Regions from separate parts of the Streptomyces sp. NPDC015242 genome, predicted to be linked through region 2. Evidence: riboswitches for the same ligand, from Rfam matches in the RefSeq annotation. Region 2 holds a riboswitch; each other region holds the start of a gene.
What was found. Region 2 has a riboswitch for cyclic di-AMP ahead of ACF07N_RS10810 (transglycosylase SLT domain-containing protein). Riboswitches for the same ligand answer to the same signal wherever they lie in the genome.
Positions count from the first base shown of each region.

Region 1: it holds a riboswitch for cyclic di-AMP, as region 2 does, so the genes downstream of both, ACF07N_RS09880 (NlpC/P60 family protein) here and ACF07N_RS10810 (transglycosylase SLT domain-containing protein) in region 2, are expected to answer to the same signal.
Region 3: it holds a riboswitch for cyclic di-AMP, as region 2 does, so the genes downstream of both, ACF07N_RS25920 (transglycosylase family protein) here and ACF07N_RS10810 (transglycosylase SLT domain-containing protein) in region 2, are expected to answer to the same signal.

Region 1 covers NZ_JBIBUF010000002.1:973,273-980,330, forward strand. Annotated here, with positions in the region: gene ACF07N_RS09870 (M23 family metallopeptidase) at 90-1,649, shown strand; gene pcrA (DNA helicase PcrA) at 1,892-4,372, opposite strand; cyclic di-AMP (ydaO/yuaA leader) riboswitch at 4,687-4,860, shown strand; gene ACF07N_RS09880 (NlpC/P60 family protein) at 4,868-6,040, shown strand; gene ACF07N_RS09885 (hypothetical protein) at 6,118-7,058, shown strand, end outside; gene ACF07N_RS09890 (hypothetical protein) at 7,040-7,058, opposite strand, start outside.
Region 2 covers NZ_JBIBUF010000002.1:1,161,465-1,168,522, forward strand. Annotated here, with positions in the region: gene ACF07N_RS10800 (outer membrane lipoprotein carrier protein LolA) at 1-401, opposite strand, end outside; gene ACF07N_RS10805 (polyprenyl synthetase family protein) at 633-1,643, opposite strand; cyclic di-AMP (ydaO/yuaA leader) riboswitch at 2,148-2,326, shown strand; gene ACF07N_RS10810 (transglycosylase SLT domain-containing protein) at 2,330-3,085, shown strand; gene ACF07N_RS10815 (HAD family hydrolase) at 3,049-3,897, opposite strand; gene ACF07N_RS10820 (GNAT family N-acetyltransferase) at 4,068-5,153, shown strand; gene ACF07N_RS10825 (glycosyltransferase) at 5,172-6,458, shown strand; gene ACF07N_RS10830 (polysaccharide deacetylase family protein) at 6,638-7,058, shown strand, end outside.
Region 3 covers NZ_JBIBUF010000008.1:87,864-94,921, forward strand. Annotated here, with positions in the region: gene ACF07N_RS25910 (septum formation initiator family protein) at 1-108, opposite strand, end outside; gene eno (phosphopyruvate hydratase) at 223-1,503, opposite strand; gene ACF07N_RS25920 (transglycosylase family protein) at 1,788-2,495, opposite strand; cyclic di-AMP (ydaO/yuaA leader) riboswitch at 2,500-2,665, opposite strand; gene ACF07N_RS25925 (transglycosylase family protein) at 2,894-3,895, opposite strand; gene ACF07N_RS25930 (cytochrome P450) at 4,036-5,322, opposite strand; gene ACF07N_RS25935 (nucleoside triphosphate pyrophosphohydrolase) at 5,369-6,373, opposite strand; gene ACF07N_RS25940 (SurA N-terminal domain-containing protein) at 6,474-7,058, opposite strand, start outside.

The DNA.
Region 1 (7,058 bases), 190 kb from region 2:
CCTGCCGAAGATTGTCGTGCCCGCGTACCGCCGGGTACAGTCGCCGCACTGCTCTGGCAGCCCCTGTTGTCGAGGCGAAAGAGAAGTTGGTGAACGACCGTCACCCGTCGGGGACCATGACCCCGGCTCCGGCTTCCGACGCCGCCTCGGCGCCCTACGCGTCGTACGGCACCCAGGAAGCCCAGTACGGCGACTTCACCACGTACGGCGACTACGCCGCCACCGGTTTTGACGCCACCGGCACGGACGGCGCCGGCTTCGACGCCACCGGGCACACCACCGCGAGCTTCGCCACCGACCCCCTCTTCGGCGACATGCCGGGCAGCGGGCACGACACGGGCACGTACGACACCGGCCACTGGCCCACGGGTGCGCACGAGAACCCGCACTACGACGCCTACGCGGCCCAGCACCACGCGGCCTACGACACCGGCGTCTACGACACGACCTCCTGGCACACCGAGCAGCAGCCGCTGTCGGCCATTCCGCCGCAGGGCGCATCGCCGGACGCCACCGGGCAGTATGAGAACGGGGCTTGGCTGCAGCCGGACCAGTCCGGCAACCCCGCCGACCAGACCCAGCAGTGGGAATGGGGCACGCAGACCTTCGACACGGGCGCCTTCGACGCCACGCAGTGGAACTCCGACGGCACCCCCGCGCAGTCCCCGGACTCCTACGACCAGTCCGGCGAAACCTTCGAGCAGCACGAGTCGGCAGGCTTCGAGCAGCACGAGACCGCGACGTTCGAGCAGGTCGCCTACGACGAATCCGCCGGGGCCGACTACGACGACACCGCCGCGGACACCCACGAGCAGGCCGCCACCGGCGAACTGCCCACCGTGGAACCGCTCCTGGACGGCCAGGAGGAGGTCGCGCCCCGTGCTTCCCGGGCGGCCTCGCGCGCCGGGGCCCGCTCCCGCCGCCGTACGCCCCCCAAGCGCTCGGCACTGATGACCATCGCGGTGCCCTCGGCGTGCGTGATGGGCGTGGCGGGGATCGCGGCCGCCTCCGTCGGCAGCCTCACCGAGGACAGCACGGCCGAGGCGCGCACCACCGCGGCGGACGCGCAGCCGGTGAAGCCGGCCGCGGCCAACAACAAGCTCGACACCCAGCTGCAGAGCCTCGCCGCGGGCGCCGACGACTTCGCGGACCGGGCCAGCCGTACGCAGGAGCGCATCGACCTCAAGGCCCAGCAGGCGGCCGAGCGCAGACGGGCGGCGGAAGAGGCGGCCCGCAAGGAGCGGCTGCGCCCGAAGTTCGCCCTGCCGGTCGCCCAGCACGGACTGAGCGCCTTCTACGGCCAGTCCGGCATCAACTGGATGTCCCTGCACACCGGCATCGACTTCCCCGTCTCCTACGGCACGACCGTGATGGCCGCGACCGACGGCACCGTGCGCACGCAGTGGAACAGCGCGTACGGCAACATGATGATCGTGACCGCGAAGGACGGCACGGAGACGTGGTACTGCCACCTCTCCACCTACACGGTTCCCTCGGGGACGACCGTGAAGGCCGGGGACCCGATCGCGCGCTCCGGCAACTCCGGCAACTCGACCGGCCCGCACCTGCACTTCGAGGTGCGCCCCGCGGGCGGCTCGGCGATCGACCCGCTCTCGTGGCTCCGCAGCCACGGCGTCGACCCAACGTAGGACGGCCCGGACCTGGTCGACCGGGCAGGCGTCACCGGGCTGGCGTCATGGCGGCCCGGACCCGTCCGCCCCGGCGGAGGGACGGCGTCCCGGCCCGGCTCACCCGGCGAAGCACCCCAGCAGGCCCGGCCGCCCCCGCGGCCCCCGGGCCCGGCAACCCGACCGAAACGCCCTCGGGCTCCCGCCGGACGCGCCGACGGAGGCCGTGCCACGGCGCCGGGCCACGCTGCTGGCATACCGGGCTACAGCTTCTCCACCGGTGCGTACCGCAGCAGCAGGCGCTTGGGCTTGGTGTCGCCGAAGTCGATCGTCGCCTCGGCGTTCGCGCCCGTGCCCTTCACCGCCACGACCGTGCCGAGACCGAACTGGTCGTGCGTGACCCTGTCACCGACGGCCAGCGACACCGCCGGCTTCTCCGACGCACGGCGGGTGGCGAAGCCGGACGCTCCCGAGGCGGACGAGCGCGAGCGGGACGACGACAGCGAGGCCGCGACGGCGGAGACAGGACCGGAGGACGCGGGGCCGGTGGCGCCCGTGCGCTTCCACTCCACGTGGGCCGGCGGGATCTCCTCCAGGAACCGGGAGGGCGGGTTGTACGACGGCTGGCCCCAGGCGCTGCGCAGGGTGGAGCGGGTCAGGTAGAGCCGCTCCCGGGCGCGGGTGATGCCGACGTACGCAAGGCGCCGCTCCTCCTCCAGCTCCTTGGCCTGGCCGAGGGCGCGCATGTGCGGGAAGACGCCGTCCTCCATGCCGGTGAGGAAGACGACCGGGAACTCCAAGCCCTTGGCGGTGTGCAGCGTCATCAGCGTGATGACGCCGTCGCCGTCCTCCTCGTCGGGGATCTGGTCGGAGTCGGCGACCAGCGCGACCTGTTCGAGGAAGTCGGCCAGGGTGCCCCGCTCCTCCTCGCCGCGCTCCTGCTCGAACTCCATGGCGACGGCGGCGAGCTCCTGGAGGTTCTCGATCCGGGTCTCGTCCTGCGGGTCGGTGGAGGCCTGCAGCTCGGCGAGGTAGCCGGTGCGCTCCAGCACCGCCTCCAGCACCGTGGCCGGTCCGGCGCCGGACTCGACGATCGTGCGGAGCTCCTCCATGAGCGTGTTGAACCGCTTGACGGCGTTGGTGGAGCGCGCGGCCATGCCGTAGGCCTCGTCGACGCGCTTGAGCGCCTGCGGGAAGCTGATCTTCTCGCGCTGGGCGAGGGCGTCGATCATCGCCTCGGCGCGGTCGCCGATGCCCCGCTTGGGGACGTTGAGGATGCGGCGCAGCGGCACCGAGTCCTCGGGGTTGGCCAGCACGCGCAGGTAGGCCAGGACGTCCCGGACCTCCTTGCGCTCGTAGAAGCGGACGCCGCCGACGACCTTGTAGGGCAGGCCGACGCGGATGAAGACCTCTTCGAAGACACGGGACTGGGCGTTGGTGCGGTAGAAGACGGCGACGTCGCCGGCCTTGGCCTCGCCGGCGTCCGTGAGGCGGTCTATCTCGTCGGCGACGAACTGCGCCTCGTCGTGCTCGGTGTCGGCGACGTAGCCGGTGATCAGCGCGCCGGTGCCCGCGTTGGTCCACAGGTTCTTGGGGCGGCGGGACTCGTTGCGCTCGATGACGGCGTTGGCGGCGCTGAGGATGGTCTGCGTGGAGCGGTAGTTCTGCTCCAGCAGGATCGTCGTGGCGTCCGGGTAGTCCTCCTCGAACTGGAGGATGTTGCGGATCGTCGCGCCGCGGAAGGCGTAGATCGACTGGTCGGCGTCGCCCACGACGCACAGCTCGGCGGGCGGGACGTCGTCCGGGCCGGGCGGGACGTCGGCGGGGTGCTCGGCGGTGCCGACCAGCTCGCGGACCAGGGCGTACTGCGCGTGGTTGGTGTCCTGGTACTCGTCGACCAGGACGTGCCGGAAGCGGCGGCGGTAGTGCTCGGCGACGTCCGGGAAGGCGCGCAGCAGGTTGACCGTGGTCATGATCAGGTCGTCGAAGTCGAGGGCGTTCGCCTCGCGCAGCCGCGACTGGTAGAGCGCGTAGGCCTGGGCGAGGGTCTTCTCGAAACCGTCGGTGGCCTGGGCGGCGAAGTCCTCCTCGTCGACCAGCTCGTTCTTCAGGTTGCTGATCTTGGCACTGAACGACTTCGGCGGGAACCGCTTGGGGTCGAGGTCCAGGTCACGGCAGACCAGGGCCATCAGGCGCTTGGAGTCGGCGGCGTCGTAGATCGAGAAGGACGACGTGAAGCCGAGCTTCTTGCTCTCTCGGCGCAGGATGCGCACGCACGCGCTGTGGAACGTCATGACCCACATGGCGTTCGCGCGCGGGCCGACGAGCTGCTCGACGCGCTCCTTCATCTCACCGGCGGCCTTGTTGGTGAAGGTGATCGCGAGGATCTGGCCCGGGTGCACGTCCCGCTCGGCGAGCAGGTGGGCGATGCGGTGGGTGAGCACGCGGGTCTTGCCGGAGCCGGCGCCGGCGACGATGAGCAGCGGGGAGCCGGAGTGGACGACGGCGGCGCGCTGGTTGTCGTTCAGTCCGTCCAGCAGCGCGGCCGAGTCGATCACCGGGCGGGGGGCGCCGTCCCGGTAGTGGGTGTCCCGGTCCGGCGGCACGTCGAACTTCCCGCCGAACAGATCGTCCGGGATCGACTCCGGAACGTGATCGTCCTCGGGCGGCGGCGGGGGCTCGTCCGCGGGGCCGCGCTGGGCCTGGAGACTCGCCAGGAAGTTGTCGTCAAAGAGGCTGCTCATCGCTCTCCGAGTCTAGGGCGCCCCACTGACAGCCCGCGGCCCACCCGGGAACGTCGCCGGAAAGAGGGGCGTTTCCCGGCCGGCCGCCACCCCGTGATCGCCCTGCGGAATGGCGCGATCACACCGCGCGACACCCTGCCCATTCCGGGGCGACTGGTGACCAAATCCCCTCATCCCTTCACGCTGGGCAAGGCTTCGGGGCAAGGTCACGAAAATGTATCGGGCATATCACCCATCAACCTTCACACGGGCCACACCAGTTGGCTACGGTGCGACCGGGCCGCATGACCCCCACCGGCGAACGTCGCCGGGCCGCGCGGCCCCCGCCGAGTCCGGTGTGCCGCAGCGGCAGCCGGAGCCGGGGACCCACCGAGACCTTGGGGTGAATCGGCCCGACTCCCGTCACGGGAAGGCCGTAGGGCAACCCTTCCGAGACCACCCGCCCGAACCCGACAGCTAACCCGGTAGGCGGAGCACTGGAAGGAGTCGCCACCCTTGGCGTCGCACCGTAAGTCGCGTCCTTCGGGCACGCGCGTGGCAGGCATACGGACCCCCGCCCTCGCGACGGCGGCCCTCACCTCCGTGGCCCTGCTGTCCCAGTCGGCCACGGCCGCCCCCGAGGCCGACGACAGGCCCAGCCTCGAGGAAGTCGAGAAGAAGGTCGACGACCTGTACCGCCAGGCCGAGTCGGCGACCGAGAAGTACAACGCGGCCAAGGAGAGGTCCGCGAAGCAGCGCAAGCGCGTCGACACCCTGCTCGACGACGTCGCCCAGCGCGCCGGGAAGCTCAACGAGGCGCGGGAGAAGCTGGGCTCCTTCGCGGCCGCCCAGTACCGCACCGGCACCGCCGCCCCGGACACGGCCACGTTCCTGCTCGCCGACACCCCGCAGGACTACTTCGACCAGTCCCAGCTGATGGACCGGATGACCGGACGCCAGAAGGCGGCGGTCGACGACTACGTCACGCAGCAGTCCGAGACGATGAGCAAGCGCCGGGAAGCCACCGAGAGCCTGAGGACGCTCACCGAGTCGCAGAGCGATCTGAAGACGGCCAAGGCCACCGTCCAGCGCAAGCTCGCCGACGCCCGCGCCCTGCTGTCCCGGCTGACCGCCGAGGAGAAGGCACGGCTCGCGGCGATCGAGAGGGAGAAGCAGGAGGAGGCGGCCCGCAAGGCCGCCGAGCTGGCCCGCGAGCAGGCCGCGCAGGAGCAGGCCCGGGAGGAGGCCGCCCGGCAGCAGGAGAGCGGCACGACGTCGCCCGGCACCGGTTCCACGTCCCCGTCCACGCCTCCGGCCGACTCCTCCTACGCCACGAAGGCCGACAAGGCGCTCGCCTTCGCCCGCGCGCAGATCGGCAAGCCGTACGTGTGGGGTGCCGTCGGGCCGGGCTCCTACGACTGCTCCGGCCTCACCCAGGCCGCGTGGAAGGCCGCCGGGGTGACCCTGCCGCGGACGACCTACGACCAGGTCGACGCCGGCACCACGGTCCCGCTGGCCGACGCCCGCCCCGGTGACCTGGTCTTCTTCTACGACGACATCACCCATGTCGGCCTCTACATCGGCAACGGCATGATGATCCACGCCCCGAAGCCGGGCGCCTACGTGCGCGAGGAGTCGATCTACTACGACGGCGAGTCGTCGATCCACAGCGTGGTGCGGCCGGCCTGAGGGGTCCCGGACGTTTTTGAGGGGCACGCGCGCGTGCCCCTCCGCCAACCCGCGCGCCGCTCTCTAGCATCGGCGCTATGCCCGGCCCCTCCCCGTCTGCCACCTTGTGGGCGACGTACTCGCTGACCACCGGCACCCTGTCGGCCGGTCTCGACTCGGCGGGCTACGAGGTCCTCTCCCGCATCGCGCTGGTCCCGGCCTGCGCGGCCTGGCTGGGGGCGGTGGCGTTCGCCGTCCTGCGGCTGCCGCGGGCGACCTGGCGGGCGCAGGCGCCGGCCGCCCTCACGCTCACGACGGCGACCGCCCTGATCGGCGCCGGCTTCTCCGCGGCAGGCCTGCGCAGGTCGGCCGCGGCACTGCTGGCCCTGTCGGCACTGCTGTGGACGCTGCTGCTCGCCGCGCGGGATCCGGGCCGTGGCGGCACCGTGTTCCTGCGCTGCGTGGCCACCCAGGGGCTCGCCGTGCTCGGCGCCACGCTCGCCGCGGCCGAGTCGGCGGCCTGGCCGGCCCACGCGGCCATGGTGCTGTTCTGGCTGGGCCTGATCCTCTACGTCGTCGCCCTGTTCCGCTTCGCGCCGCGCGAGGTGACCGAGGGGCGCGGGGACCACTGGCTGGCATGCGGCGCACTCGCCGTCTCGGCGCTGGCCGGGGCGCGGCTCCTCGGCGCCGACAGCGCCCGCCTGTACCTGTGGAACGACGACGACCACGCCGTCCTCACCAGGGTCACCGTCGCGCTGCTGGTGCTCACCCTGGTGTGCGGGGTGGCTCTGCTCACCGCCGGGCTCATGTGGCCCCGGCACGGTTACGACGCGCGCCACTGGGCCGGTGTGTTCGCCGCGGCCGTGACGGCGGCCGCGGCGCTGTCCGGCGCCGCCGCCCTGGACGCCCCGTGGCTCGACGTGGCCGGGGAGGCGCTGCTGTGGGCGGCGGTGGCCCTGTGGCTCGCGTGCACCGCCCGGGCGGCCGCCGCGGCCCGGGCCGGGTCAGGGCCAGCCGGGGTCAGGTCCAGAGCACGGCG
Region 2 (7,058 bases):
CCGTCGGCGGCGACGCGCAGGGTGTGGGTGCCGGTGGCCAGTTCGGTGAGCCTGGCCGTCGGGTCGGCGGAGGAGCCGCCCTCGCCCCGGCCCGCGGCGCCGGACATCAGGCCGGACTCCAGGCCGCCGAGGTTCGGCAGGCCGAGGTCGGTGCTGATCTTCACCGTGCCGGAGAGCTGTTCGGTGTCCGACTCGGCGATCTTCTCGATGAGCTGCTGGGCGGTGATCTTCGGAAGGTCGGGGTCACCGGAGTCGGCGAGTGCGGGGACCAGGCCGATCGTCGCGGCCGCCACCCCCACCACCGTGACCGGGACGACGTACCGGGCGGCCTTGCGCCGCCGGGTGTGCTGCTCGTCGACCTCCCCGCCGGTCGTGCTCTCGTCGGATGCGTACGGTGCCATGTGTGCCCTACCTCCGTGGTCGGCGGCGGCTGTCCGTGTCGTCCACGCACTCGTCCCTGAGCCGCCATTCTCACCCGAACTGGTGAGGAGTGGTGTTTTCCGTGGTTTCCATCTGACCAAATCGGCCAGGGAGATACGTCAGACCCCGGACTCAACTCCGCGTACTGCTGCGGTATGACACGGAGGGGCGGCTTCTCCCCCGACCCGTAGGGGTCGGGGGACGGCGGGCGGTCAGCCGGCCCGGTGCACCACGGCGTCGCACAGCTCCACGAGCGCCGTCTTCGCGGCGCAGTCCGGCAGCGGCGCCAGCGCCGAGCGGGCGTCCTCGGCGTAGCGGACGGTGTCCCGGCGGGCCTGTTCGAGCGCCGGGTGGGCACGCAGCAGGCGCAGGGCCTCGGCGTGCCGGCCGTCGTCGGTGAGGTCGGAGTCCAGCAGCTCGCACAGGGCGAGGTCCTCGGCGAGGCCGAGCCGGGCCGCCCGCTCGCGCAGCCGCAGCACCGGCAGGGTCGGGATGCCCTCGCGCAGGTCGGTGCCGGGGGTCTTGCCGGACTCGTGGGAGTCGGAGGCGATGTCGAGGACGTCGTCGGCGAGCTGGAAGGCGACGCCGAGCCGCTCGCCGTACTGGGTCAGCACGTGCACGACCGTCTCGTCGGCGCCCGACATCATCGCGCCGAACCGGCACGAGACGGCGACCAGCGAGCCGGTCTTGCCGCCCAGCACGTCGAGGTAGTGCTCCACGGGGTCGCGGCCGTCCTGCGGTCCGGCCGTCTCCAGGATCTGCCCGGTGACCAGCCGCTCGAACGCCTCGGCCTGCACCCGCACCGCCTCCGGGCCGAGGTCGGCCAGGATGTGCGAGGCGCGGGCGAAGAGGAAGTCGCCGGTGAGGACCGCGACGGAGTTGCCCCAGCGGGTGTTGGCGCTGTCCACCCCGCGGCGTACGGCGGCCTCGTCCATCACGTCGTCGTGGTACAGCGTGGCGAGGTGGGTCAGCTCCACGACGACCGCCGACGGCACGATCCCGGGTGCGTGCCGGTCTCCGAACTGGGCGGCGAGCATCACGAGCAGCGGCCTGAACCGCTTGCCGCCGGCGCGCACCAGGTGCTGGGCGGCCTCCGTGATGAAGGGCACCTCGCTCTTGGTGGCCTCGAGCAAGCCTTCCTCGACTGCCGCCAGCCCGGCCTGGACATCGGCTTCCAGAGCCTGGTCCCGCACGCTCAGCCCGAACGGCCCGACGTCGGTCACGAGGGGTCTCCTGTCTGCTGGTGTCTGCCGGTGCTTACGCGGATTGTCGATAGGTCGCTGCCATCACTCGGATCAGCGTATCCGGTCACGTTTCGATCACCGCCAGCGCCCATGCTTACAGGCCGGGCGGTATCCGATCACGACCGCCATGTTTTCGATCAGCTCATAAGAACAGACATGTTCCGACTTTCCAGGAATTCACGACCTATGCTGCATTTGCGGCATTGACGAAGCAAATTCCTCTTGCGGACATTGCACCTCGGATCGTGATCAGTGAATTGAATCACTTTCCCCTCCCTCCCGCCCCGGCCGGGCACCGCGCGGTAGCGCCGTCCGGCGTAAGCGAGTTGAGCCTTGGCTCATGCAAAGGATCAAGCGGTCCCCCACCCCCGGAACAAGGTCATCCGGCGGCCGGTGTGACTCCGGTGCTTGTTCCCGGCATGTGCTCTCGCATACGTTCCGGCCCAGTCCGAGCGGACCGCCGAATCCTGCCGCCGCCCGGACACCCCACACACACCGACTCACTCACGCAGGGCAGGAGCGGGGGACCCAGGTAAGTCGCCGGACCGCACAGCGGAACGGCTCGGGGTGAAGCCGCGCACGACAGCACCACGCCGTGTGCGGCCGGGCACCTCCCGGCCCGAACCCGACAGCTCACCTCGCAGGCGCCGGAGAGGAACATCGCCATGCCCGGACGAGGTAAGCACCGTCGCCCCAGAAGGAACCCGATCACCCGTGGTGTCGTCGCCGCCGGCACCGGTGGGGCGGCACTGACCCTGCCGCTCCTCGGCGCCACGCAGGCCGGCGCCGCCGCCCCCCAGAGCGCGCCCGCCGCGCAGAGCGCTCCGCAGGCCGTCCAGCCCGCCAAGTCGCTCACGTACACCGTGGCCAAGGGCGACACGCTCTACGGCATCGCGGAGAAGTACGACGTCTCCGGCGGCTGGAAGCAGCTCTACAAGGCCAACCGCTCCGCCGTCGGCGACGACCCCAAGGTGATCCACCCGGGTCTGAAGCTGAAGGTCGCCACGGCCAAGGCCACCGCCGGGAAGAAGGCGACGCCGTCCGCGGCGAAGCCCGCGGGCGGTGTCACCCGGGCCACCCCGGCCGCCGCCACGACCTACGCGGACAACCTCGACGGATGGATCCGCGAGGCGCTGGACATCATGGCCCAGAAGGGCATCCCGGGGTCGTACGACGGCATCTACCGCAACATCATGCGCGAGTCGTCCGGCAACCCGCAGGCGATCAACAACTGGGACTCGAACGCCGCCAAGGGCACCCCGTCGAAGGGTCTGCTCCAGGTCATCGACCCGACCTTCGCCGCCTACCACGTCTCCGGCACCCCCTACGACCCGTACGACCCGGTCGCCAACATCACGGCGGCCTGCAACTACGCGGCCGACCGCTACGGCTCGATCGACAACGTCAACGGCCCGTACTGACCGGCCCCGCCCAGCAGTCGCTCGAGGACGACGGCGATGCCGTCGTCCTCGTTCGACAGGGTGATCTCGTCGGCGACGGCCTTGAGTTCGGGATGGGCGTTGGCCATCGCGACGCCGCGCGCCGCCCAGTCGAACATCGGGATGTCGTTGGGCATGTCACCGAAGGCGATGGTGTCGGCCGGCCGCAGTCCCAGGTGCTCGGCGGCCAGCGCCAGCCCCGTCGCCTTGGTCACCCCGCACGGCTGCAGCTCGACCGTGCCGGGGCCCGACATCGTCACCGTCGCCAGCGAACCGACCACGGACCGCGCGGTCGCCGCCAGTTCGTCGTCCGACAGGTAGGGGTGGCGCAGCAGCACCTTGCTGATCGGCTCGCCCCACAGCTCCTCGCGCCGCTCCACCCGCACCGCGGGCAGAGTCGGGTGCGGCATGAGATAGCCGGGCTCGATGAGCGTCAGGCCGTCGACACCGTCCTGGTCGACCGCCGCGTACACCTCCCCCACCTCGGCCTCGATCTTGCCGAGGGCGGTCTCCGCCAGCTCCCGGTCCAGGGTGACGGACCACAGCAGCCGGTGCGCGCCGGCGTCGTACACCTGCGCGCCCTGCCCGCACACCGCGAGCCCCGTGCAGCGCAGGTCGTCCAGGAGCGGCCGCACTCTCGGTGCCGGGCGGCCCGTCACCACGAGGTGCTGGGCACCGGCGTCCGCCACCCGCGCGAGCGCGGCGAGGGACCGGTCGGACAGGGTGTCGTCGCCGCGCAGCAGCGTCCCGTCCAGGTCGGTGGCGATGAGTGAATATGCGAGGGGTGCGGCCATGATCAGAGAATACGGACAACGCGACCGTTCGTTTCATCGCGCGCACACGCCGATTGCCCGGTTGAAGGCCTCTGCACCGGTTGGCAACAACATGGTCCGCTACCTACCCGAGGGGCCGCATCGGGCGGTACCTTCCAAGTGTCCAGGGGGGACTTGATCGGGGGGTCAGGTTGAGCAGTGGGCGCATACGTGTGGCCGGGCCCGGGGAGCTCGGCGAGAAGGAGAGGGAGCGCTGGCGCGCGCTGCGCGCCGCCTCGGAGGCGCCGCGCAACCCTTTCATGGAACCGGAGTTCACCGAGGCCGTCGGTCTGGTGAGGCCGCGGGCCCGGGTCGCGGTGGTCTACGAGGGCCCGGAGCCGGCCGGCTTCCTGCCCTACGAGCGGGGCCCGTTGGGCCAGGGCCGGGCCATCGGGCTCGGTGTCTCGGACGCGCAGGGCGCGGTCCTGCGCCCCGGCCTGGACGTGGAGACGGGCGCGCTGCTGCGGGCCTGCGCGCTGTCGTCCTTCGCCTTCGACAACCTGGAGTCCGGGCAGCGGCTGTTCGTCCGGTACGCGGCGGAGGAGCACACCACCTTCGTGGTGGACGTGGAGAAGGGGTACGAGACCTACGAGTCGGTGCTGCGCGCCCAGTCGCCGAAGTTCCTGAAGACCACCCTGGCCAAGGAGCGCCGGCTGGGACGGCAGGCCGGCGAGGTGCGGTTCGTGTTCGACGAACGCAACCCGGCGGCGCTGCGCACGCTCATGGAGTGGAAGTCGGCGCAGTACCGCAGGACCGGCCGCCGCGACCGGTTCGCGCAGGAGTGGATCACCCGGCTCGTGGGGCACCTGGCCCGCACCCGGGCACCGGAGTGCACCGGCACCCTGTCCGTGCTGTACGCCGGTGAGCGGCCCGTCGCCGCGCACTTCGGACTGCGCTCGGCGTCGGTGCTGGCCTGCTGGTTCCCGGCCTACGACCCGGAGTTCGCGAAGTTCTCGCCCGGTCTGGTGCTGCACCTGCGCATGGCCGAGGCGGCCGCCGCCGCGGGCATCGGCACGCTCGACCTGGGGCGGGGCGCGGCCGAGTACAAGGACGCGCTGAAGACGGGCGAACTGCCCGTGTACGAGGGTGCGGTGACGCGGCCGGGGGCGGGCGCGGCGCTGCACTGGCTGAGCCGCGAGCCGGCGCGCCGCGCGCACAGCTTCGTCCGCAGCCGGCCGCGGCTCGCCGCGCTGGCCGCGCGGACCCTGAAGGGCGCGGCCCGGCTGCGCCGTACCTGACGACGAGGGGGTGGGCGCATGGCCGGATCGGCGCGTGCGCGACAGGAGATCCGGCGGTTCCTGGCCATCGGGGCGGTGCAGGTCGCCGAGCTGGATCTGGACGGCGACCAGGCGGTGCTCAGACCCGGTCCGGGGAACCCGCCGATCACGCACGGTGAGGTGTTCGTCCTGGTCAGACGGCACGGCCGCCCGGTGGGCACGCTGCTCGCGCACGTACCGCAGGGGGCGGATCCGCGGGTCGTGCTGGCAGCGCGGGCGCGGGCGGAGTGCGCCGGTGCGGAATCCGGTGCGCCGGGGGAGCCGCCGTACGCCAGTGTCGTCGTGGCCACGCGGGAGCGGGCCGGGCAGCTGGCCCGGGCGCTGGACTCACTGCTGGCCCAGGACCATCCGCGGTTCGAGATCGTGGTGGTCGACAACGCGCCCGTGACGAACGGGACGCGGGAGCTGGTGGAACGGAAGTACGCCGAGCGCGTGCGGTACGTGTGCGAGCCGGTGCCGGGCCTCGCGGTCGCGCACAACACGGGGCTGGCGGCCGTGCGGGGCGAGGTCGTCGCCTTCACGGACGACGACGTGGTGGCCGACCCGCGCTGGCTGACCGAACTGACCGCGCCCTTCGCCGCCGACGCCGCACTGGGGTGCGCCACCGGGCTGATCCTGCCCGCGCGGCTGACGACACCGGCCCAGGTGCTGCTGGAGAGCCACGGCGGCTTCGCGAAGGGCTTCACTCCAAGGACGTACGACCCGGCGGACCCGCCGGTCGACGAGCCGCTGTTCCCGTTCACCGCGGGGCGGTTCGGCTCGGGCGCGAACATGGCGTTCCGCACGGACGTCCTGCGGTCCGTCGGCGGTTTCGATCCGGCGACCGGCGCCGGGACGCCCGCCCGGGGCGGTGACGACCTCTACGGCTTCGTCCGGGTCCTGGCCGGGGGCCACCGGCTGCGCTACACGCCGTACGCCCTGGTCTGGCACCACCACCGGGAGACCTGGCGGGACCTGGAGACCCAGGCCTACGGCTACGGCGCCGGGCTCACCGCGTATCTGACCGCCGTGCTGGTGAACCGTCCCGCGCTGCTGCCGGCGTTCCTCGCGCGGCTGCCGCGCGGCCTGGCGCACGCCCGGGCCCTGACGGCGGTGCGCGCGGCGGACGGGGCGGGCGGCGGTGGCCTGCCGGGGGACCACGACGCTCGGACCCATCCCTGGCCGCGGCGGCTGTCGCGGCTGCAGCGCAGGGGGATGGTGTACGGACCGGTCGGCTATCTGAAGGCGCGGCACGCGCTGCGCGCGAGTGTGCGGAGGGCGGGATGAGGACGTCGACGAGTACGCGCGGCGAGAGCCGGGGAAACGGCAGAGGCACCCCGGAGCGGGGGACGCGGGACGGTGAGGGACCGATAGCCGCGGCGGGCAGGGACGTCTCACGAGTTCCGGCGCAGGCAGGCGGTCGGGGCGGTGCCCGGGTCGTCCCCGTCTTCCTCTACCACTGCGTGATGGACGATCCACCGTCCTGGATCGCCGAGTTCACGGTCACGCCGCGGCAGTTCGCCGCGCATCTCGACGCCGTGGTGCGCAGCGGGCGCACCCCCGTCACGATCAGCGCGATCGCCGACCACCTGGCCGGCCGGGCACCGCTGCCGCCCCGGCCCGTGCTGCTCACCTTCGACGACGGATTCGCCGACCTGCCCGGCCCCACCGCCGAGGCCCTGGCCGAGCGGGCGCTGCCCGCCACCGCCTATCTCACCACCGGCGCCATCGCCCCGGGCGGCCGCAGTCTGCTGCCGCCCGCCCCGATGATGACCCTGGCCGGCGTGGCGGAGCTGGAACGTTCCGGCATGGAGATCGGCAGCCACACGGTCACGCACGCGCAGCTCGACACGCTGCCCGCGAAGGACCTGGCGTACGAGCTGCGCA
Region 3 (7,058 bases), on a different contig from region 2:
GCGGGCCTGCCGCTTGGTCTGCGAACGGTAGACCCGGGCCGCGGTCTGCTCACCGAGCAGCCGGATCCTGGTCGCGGTGGAGAACCGGTCCCGGTCCTTCACGGCCATGTCTGTCCGCCTCCCGCTGCACCGTCATACGCGCGTACGTCCCCGGACACGGTACGGGACCGAGTACGGGGACGTACGTACGACGCTGCCTCGAACGGGTCGGGCCTTTCGCGGTCAGCCCTTGAAGCGCGGGAACGCGCTGCGGCCGGCGTAGACCGCGGCGTCGTCGAGGATCTCCTCGATGCGCAGCAGCTGGTTGTACTTGGCGACGCGCTCGGAGCGGGCCGGGGCGCCGGTCTTGATCTGGCCGCAGTTGGTGGCGACGGCCAGGTCGGCGATGGTGACGTCCTCGGTCTCGCCGGAGCGGTGGGACATCATGCACTTGAAGCCGTTGCGCTGGGCCAGCTCCACGGCGTCCAGGGTCTCGGTGAGCGAGCCGATCTGGTTGACCTTGACCAGCAGGGCGTTGGCCGCGCCCTCCTCGATGCCGCGGGCCAGGCGCTCGGGGTTGGTGACGAACAGGTCGTCGCCGACGAGCTGGACCTTGTCGCCGAGCTTGTCGGTGATGGTCTTCCAGCCCTCCCAGTCGTCCTCGAACAGCGGGTCCTCGATGGACACGAGCGGGTACGCGTCGACGAGCTCCGCGTAGTACTCGGTCATCTCGGCCGCCGAGCGCTCCTTGCCCTCGAAGGTGTAGACGCCGTCCTTGTAGAACTCGGAGGCGGCGACGTCGAGCGCCAGGGCGATCTGCTCGCCCGGGGTGTAGCCGGCTTCCTTGATGGCCTCGAGGATGAGGTCGAGGGCCTCGCGGTTGGAGCCGAGGTTCGGGGCGAAGCCGCCCTCGTCGCCGAGGCCGGTGGCCAGGCCCTTGCTCTTCAGGACCTTCTTCAGCGTGTGGTAGACCTCGGCGCCCCAGCGCAGGGCCTCGGAGAAGGACTCCGCGCCGATCGGGGCGATCATGAACTCCTGGATGTCCACGTTGGAGTCGGCGTGCGAGCCGCCGTTCAGGATGTTCATCATCGGCACCGGCAGCAGGTGCGCGTTCGGGCCGCCCAGGTAGCGGAACAGCGGCAGGTCGGACGCCTCGGAGGCGGCGTGGGCGACGGCCAGCGAGACGCCGAGGATGGCGTTGGCGCCGAGGGAGCCCTTGTTGTCGGTGGCGTCCAGGTCGAACATCGCCTGGTCGATCAGACGCTGCTCGGTGGCGTCGTAGCCGACGAGCTCCGGGCCGATCTGCTCGATGACCGCGAGGACGGCCTTCTCCACACCCTTGCCGAGGTAGCGGTTCGAGTCGCCGTCGCGGAGCTCGATGGCCTCGAAGGCGCCCGTGGAGGCGCCGGACGGGACGGCGGCACGACCGGTGCTGCCGTCGTCGAGGCCGACCTCGACCTCGACCGTGGGGTTGCCTCGGGAGTCCAGGATTTCCCGGGCTACGACGACGTCGATGGACGGCACGAGCATCTCCTTCTTCATGTGACGCGGGTACGCGGGTCGCGTGGACCCGGCGGGGTGCGGGCCGGTGGCTCGCGACATGAGCCTAACCGGCTCCGGGCGATCGGCCACCGGGTCGCCCACCCCATGGACAGAACCGAGAGTAAATTGTTTCCGAACGGAACAAAGCCGGTTCGCCACATCCGGCCGAAACCTCCGCCGACGGCCCGGCCGGAAAACACCCCGCCCCGGCGTGTACGGCAACACGCCGGGGCGGAGAGCCCGTGGGGACGGGGGTGGGCCGCTGCTTACTTCAGGTGCAGCTGCTGGCCCGGGTAGATGAGGTTGGCGTCCTCGACGATGTCCTTGTTCAGCTGGAAGAGCCGCTCCCAGCCGCCCTTGACCTTCTCCTCGGCCGCGATCGAGCTGAGGGTGTCGCCCTTGGCGACCTTGTACTCGCCGTCGCCCTTCTTGACCTTCTTGCCGGTCGGGGTGGTGACGGTCTTCTTGGCGGCCGGGCGCTCGTCGGAGCGGGAGGCCGGCTGCTGCTGGGTCTCGCGGGTCTCGGTGCTCTGCTGGCTCTGGCTCTGGCTCTGGCTCTGCGAGGAGCTGCCGGAGTCGGTGGAGCCGCCGCCGGTGTAGCCGGCGCTGGACAGGCCCTTGCCGCAGACCGGCCAGGCACCCTTGCCCTGGCCCGCGAGGACCTTCTCGGCGATCTCGATCTGCTGGGCCTTGGTGGCCTGGTCGGCGGTGGAGGCGTACTTGGTGCCGCCGTAGCCGGCCCAGGTGGAGGCGGAGAACTGCAGACCGCCGTAGTAGCCGTTGCCGGTGTTGATGGACCAGTTGCCGCCGGACTCGCACTGGGCGACGGCGTCCCACTCGGACGCGGTGGCGGCGGAGGCGTTGCCGGCCGCCATCAGCGGGGCGGCGACGGCGGCACCGGTGACACCGGCGATGGCGATGGCGCGAGTGGCCTTGGACGGACGGCGGTGCGTGCCCTTGCCGGAAAACAGCATGGAGAGATCCCCTCACCGACGCCTGCGAGGTGAGCTGTCGGGTTCGGGCCGGTTGAGTTGCCCGGCCGCGTCCCTCACGGGACACGGCTTCACCCCAAGCCCTTCCGGCCAACCGGCCGGTCGGGCACCTACCTTGGGTCCCCCGCTCCTGCCTACGGCGCTTGACGCGACGACTGTTCCCGGGCGGCCGCTGGCAGGATTCGGCGTTGCGGCAGCCGGGGCTCGCGGTGACGAGCGATCACGACCGTAGACAGGTGATCCGCCGAATTTCAAAGACGATCAGGGCTTCTGAGATCTATCTCTCACCGCTCTTATATGGGACATTCAGTGCGAAACACGGCGTGAACTCGCGTGGTTTCGGGGCGACTTCCACCGCCGTTTCCGCACTGCCCGAACGACTACCTCTCGCCCGCTTCGTCCGCTTGACCAGGCGTCTGACCGGCGACGACGGCGGCCTCGCCGCCCTCGGCGGCCTGCTCGTCCCCGGCGGCCTGTTCCTGCCATGCGCCGCTGATCCGGAGGGAGTCGGCGATGGACCAGGCGTCGTCGCCGACACCCACGATGTAGGCACCTTCGGACGCCTCGCCGGCCGCCGCGTCGTCGCGCGCCGCATGCCGGCCCGTGGAGCCGGCCGCGGACCCGTCCGCGGATCCGGTGCCCTCGTCGGCGCTGGGGCCGCGATGCCGGCCGGAGCCGGTGTCCGCGAGGCCGGAAGAGCCGCCGTCCGGGCGGGAGTTGCCGGACGCCTCGGCCTCAGGGGACGCCGACGGCGAGCCGCCGGACCCCTCCCGCGCCGAGGGCGAGGAGGAGGCCTCGGGCGACTTGTCGGACTTGGCGGATTCGTCCGGAGCTGCCGACGGACCGTCAGACGGCGCGCCGGACGGGGAAGCCGACGGGGACGCGGTGGACGGAGAGGGCGAGGAGGACCCGGACGGATCCAGCGAGTCGAGCAGCCCGGACGAGCCGGACGAGCCGGATGAAGCGGAGTCACCGGACGAACCGGACTCGCCGGCCCGGTCCGGCGCGCCCTGCTCGAGACCGGAGAGCAGTCCGCAGGTGCGCCACGCGCCGACCCCCTGGTCGGCGAGGATTCTCTCCGCCACGGCTATCTGCTGGGAGCGGCTGGCCAGGTCGGCGCTCGCGGCGTATTCGAGGCCGCCGTGGTTCTCCCAGTCCTCCTGGGACAGCGCGAGGCCGCCGTAGTAGCCGTTGCCGCTGTTCTGGCTCCACGCGCCGCCCGTCTCGCAGTCCGCGACCCGGTCCCAGGTCGAGCCGTCCGCCGCACTGGCACCGGAGGCCCCGAGGAGCGGGATCGCGATGGCGGAGCCGGTCACTCCGGCCGCGACGAGGAGTGCCGGAGCCTGGCGGGGGCGACGGTGCCGACCGTTCCCGGAGAGCATACGGAGACCTTTCGCGAGACAGCAGTGACCCGCTGGCCGGGCGTCCCGGCCGCGTTGATGGGTGAACGTATCGGCAGACGATCACTTGTCACAAGTTCATGCCGCGCAGATCACGTGAAGATCACATTCCTGAGGGTGTGTCACCTGGACACGGGCGTGAACTCCACCGGCAGGGTCCGCAGGCCGCGCATGATGAGCCCGCCGCGCCACCTCAGCTCCTCCGGGTCCGCCGCGAGACGGAGGTCCGGCAGGCGCGTGAGGAGGGTGGCGAGCGCCGTCTGGCCCTCCAGACGGGCGAGCGGGGCGCCCAGGCAGTAGTGGATGCCGTGGCCGTAGCCGAGGTGCTGGTTGTCGCGCCGGGACAGGTCGAGCACGTCCGGATCGGCGAACCGCTCCGGGTCCCGGTCGGCGGCGGCCAGGACGACCAGGACCGGGTCGCCCGCGTCGATCCGCTGCCCGCCGAGGGTGAGCGGCTGCGTGGCGAACCGCCAGGTGGCGAGCTCGACGGGGCCGTCGTAACGCAGGAGTTCCTCGACGCCGGTCTCCAGCAGGCCACTCTCCCCCGCGGCGAGGGAGGCCTGCAGGCGGGCGCGCTGCCCGGGGTGGGTGAGCAGGGCGTAGGTACCGTTGCCGATCAGGTTCACGGTCGTCTCGAAGCCGGCGAAGAGCAGGATGAAGGCCATGGCCGCGGCCTCGTTCTCGGTGAGGTGCTCGCCGTGGTCGGAGGCGCGGATCAGGCCGGAGATGAGGTCCTCGCCCGGGCCGGGTTCGGCGGGGAGCGCCTCCCGCTTGCGGTGGATGAGGTCGGCGAGGTAGCCGCGCATCTTCTTCACCGACCGGGCCACCCCGCCGCGCGGGCCGCCCTGGTGACGGATCATCATGCCCGCCCAGTCGCGGAAGTCGTCCTGGTCCTCGCGGGGGACGCCGAGCAGGTCGCAGATGGCGTAGATGGGCAGCGGGAAGGCGAACTCGTGGATGAGGTCGGCGCCGCCCTTCCCGGCGAACCCGTCGATGAGCCGGTCGGTGAGCTCCTGCACCCGCGGCGCGAACTCGGCGACCCGGCGGGGCGTGAACGCCTTCGACACGAGCCGCCGCAGCCGGGTGTGGTCCGGCGGGTCGATGTTGAGCAGGTGCGTCATCAGCTCGGCCTTGCGCTCCCCGGGGATCCCCGTCTTGCCCTTGGCGTGCGCGGGTTCGTCGTGGTGCGCCGGGTTCTTGGAGAGCCGGGGGTCGGCGAGGGTCTGCTTGGCGTCGGCGTAGCGCGTGACCAGCCAGGCCTCGACGCCGCTCGGGAGCCGGGTCCGGTGCACGGGGCTGTGCTCGCGCAGCCAGGCGTAGGCGGGGTAGGGGTCGCTCGCGAACTCCCAGGTGAACAGGTCGGGGGCGGGGGCCGGGGCGGGCGGGCTGGGCTGGGGCTGGTCGGTCACGCTCCGACCGTATCCGGCCCGCCGGCCCCGTCCTGTCCGGGTCCGCTCAGCCCTCCGCCTGCCGGATCGCGTCCCGGTAGGCGCGCGCCGCCGCTCTCAGGGCCGCCTCGGGGTCCACGCCCTCCGCCTCAGCGCGGACGGCCAGGGCCAGCAGCTCGTAGCCGATGCCCTCGACGGGCGGCAGCGGTATGTCCAGACCGGCTGTGCGGGCCCGGGAGGCCAGCTTGGCCGCGAGGGCCAGGCCGGGCTGGCCCAGCGGGACGCCCTCGGTGACGGACGTGCGCCGCTTCTCGACGGCCTTGGTGCGCAGCCAGTGCTCCTTGACCTCCTCGGGGGTCGTGGCCGTCGCGTCGCCGAAGACGTGCGGGTGGCGGTGGATCAGCTTGGCGACGATGCCGCCGGCCACGTCGTCGACGGAGAACGGCTCGTCGGGGTCCTCCTCCGCGATGCGGGCATGGAAGACCACCTGGAGCAGGACGTCACCGAGCTCCTCGCGCAGTTCGTCGCGGTCGCCCTCCTCGATCGCCTCGACGAGTTCGTACGCCTCCTCGATGCCGTACTTGGCCAGTCCCTTGTGGGTCTGCTGGGAGGACCAGGGGCATTCGGTGCGGATGCGGTCCATGACCTGGACGAGGTCGAGCAGGCGGGCGCCCGGCAGGTCGTAGGAGGCGGGCAGCAGCTCCAGCTCGGGCATCGTGAGGCGGCCGCCGCCGGCCAGGCGCGCCAGGCCGTCGGTGAGGGCCGGCTCGCCCTCGCCCGTCGCCACGACGACCACCGTGCGGCCGCCGGCGCAGGCGTCGACGAGCTCCTGCGCGGTCGGGGACGACTCCTCGACCGCGATCCCCGCCTCGCGCAGATAGGGCAGCTGCGGATGGGCGCCGTCCGCGCACAGCACCCGGTCGGCCGCGTGCAGGGCCTGCCAGGCGGGCCAGGACAGCAGGCCGGGGGCGACGCGGTGGCTGGTGGTGAGCAGGACGATGCGGCCCGCCGCGGCCGCGTCGGGGGCGGCCGGCCGGGGGCCCGGGGTGGCTTCGGGACTGTTGGCGTTCACGGTTCGAAGCTATCCCACGCCGCCGACGGGGCCCGGGGTTGTCCACAGGCCTCGCGCGGGGCCTGTGGACGTCACGTCCGCGGGAGGGGCCGGCCGGGCCCTACATGCTCTGCGGCCGGTTCTGCGCCGCCGTCACGTCCCGCACCCACGGCGTCCGGGCGTCGGCGAGGCTGCTCTTCTTGGCGTCCCAGGTGCCGTACCGGGGGTTGAGGTCGACGTCCAGTTTCTCGGAGGCCTCGGACAGGGCCGTCCAGAACTCGGGACGGGTGGTGTCGGTGCCCAGCTTCTCGGCGAGCTTCTGCGCCTCCAGCTGGAGGCGGAGGTTCTCCTCCAGGCGCTGCGGCGGGATGCCGTACTGCTGCAGCCAGGTCGTCTCCAGCGCCTCGGGGCCGCCGGCCTGCTGCTCCAGGCCGGACCGCATCTTCTGGATCTCCTTGCGGCTGACGGTCACACCGGCGTCCGCGGCGGCGCGATGCAGCACCCGGTCGAGGACCATGGTCTGCAGGGTGTCGCGGGTGAGCGTGCCGGTCCTGGCGACGGCCTGCTGGTACTGGGCGTCGTCACGCACGGCGGCCCGCTGGGCCGCGCGGACCTCTCCGACCCGCTCCTCCAGCTGGGAGACGGTGATCCGCTGCCCGCCGACCACGGCCGCCGCGCCGGGATGCGCGTCGTTCCCGCAGGCGGT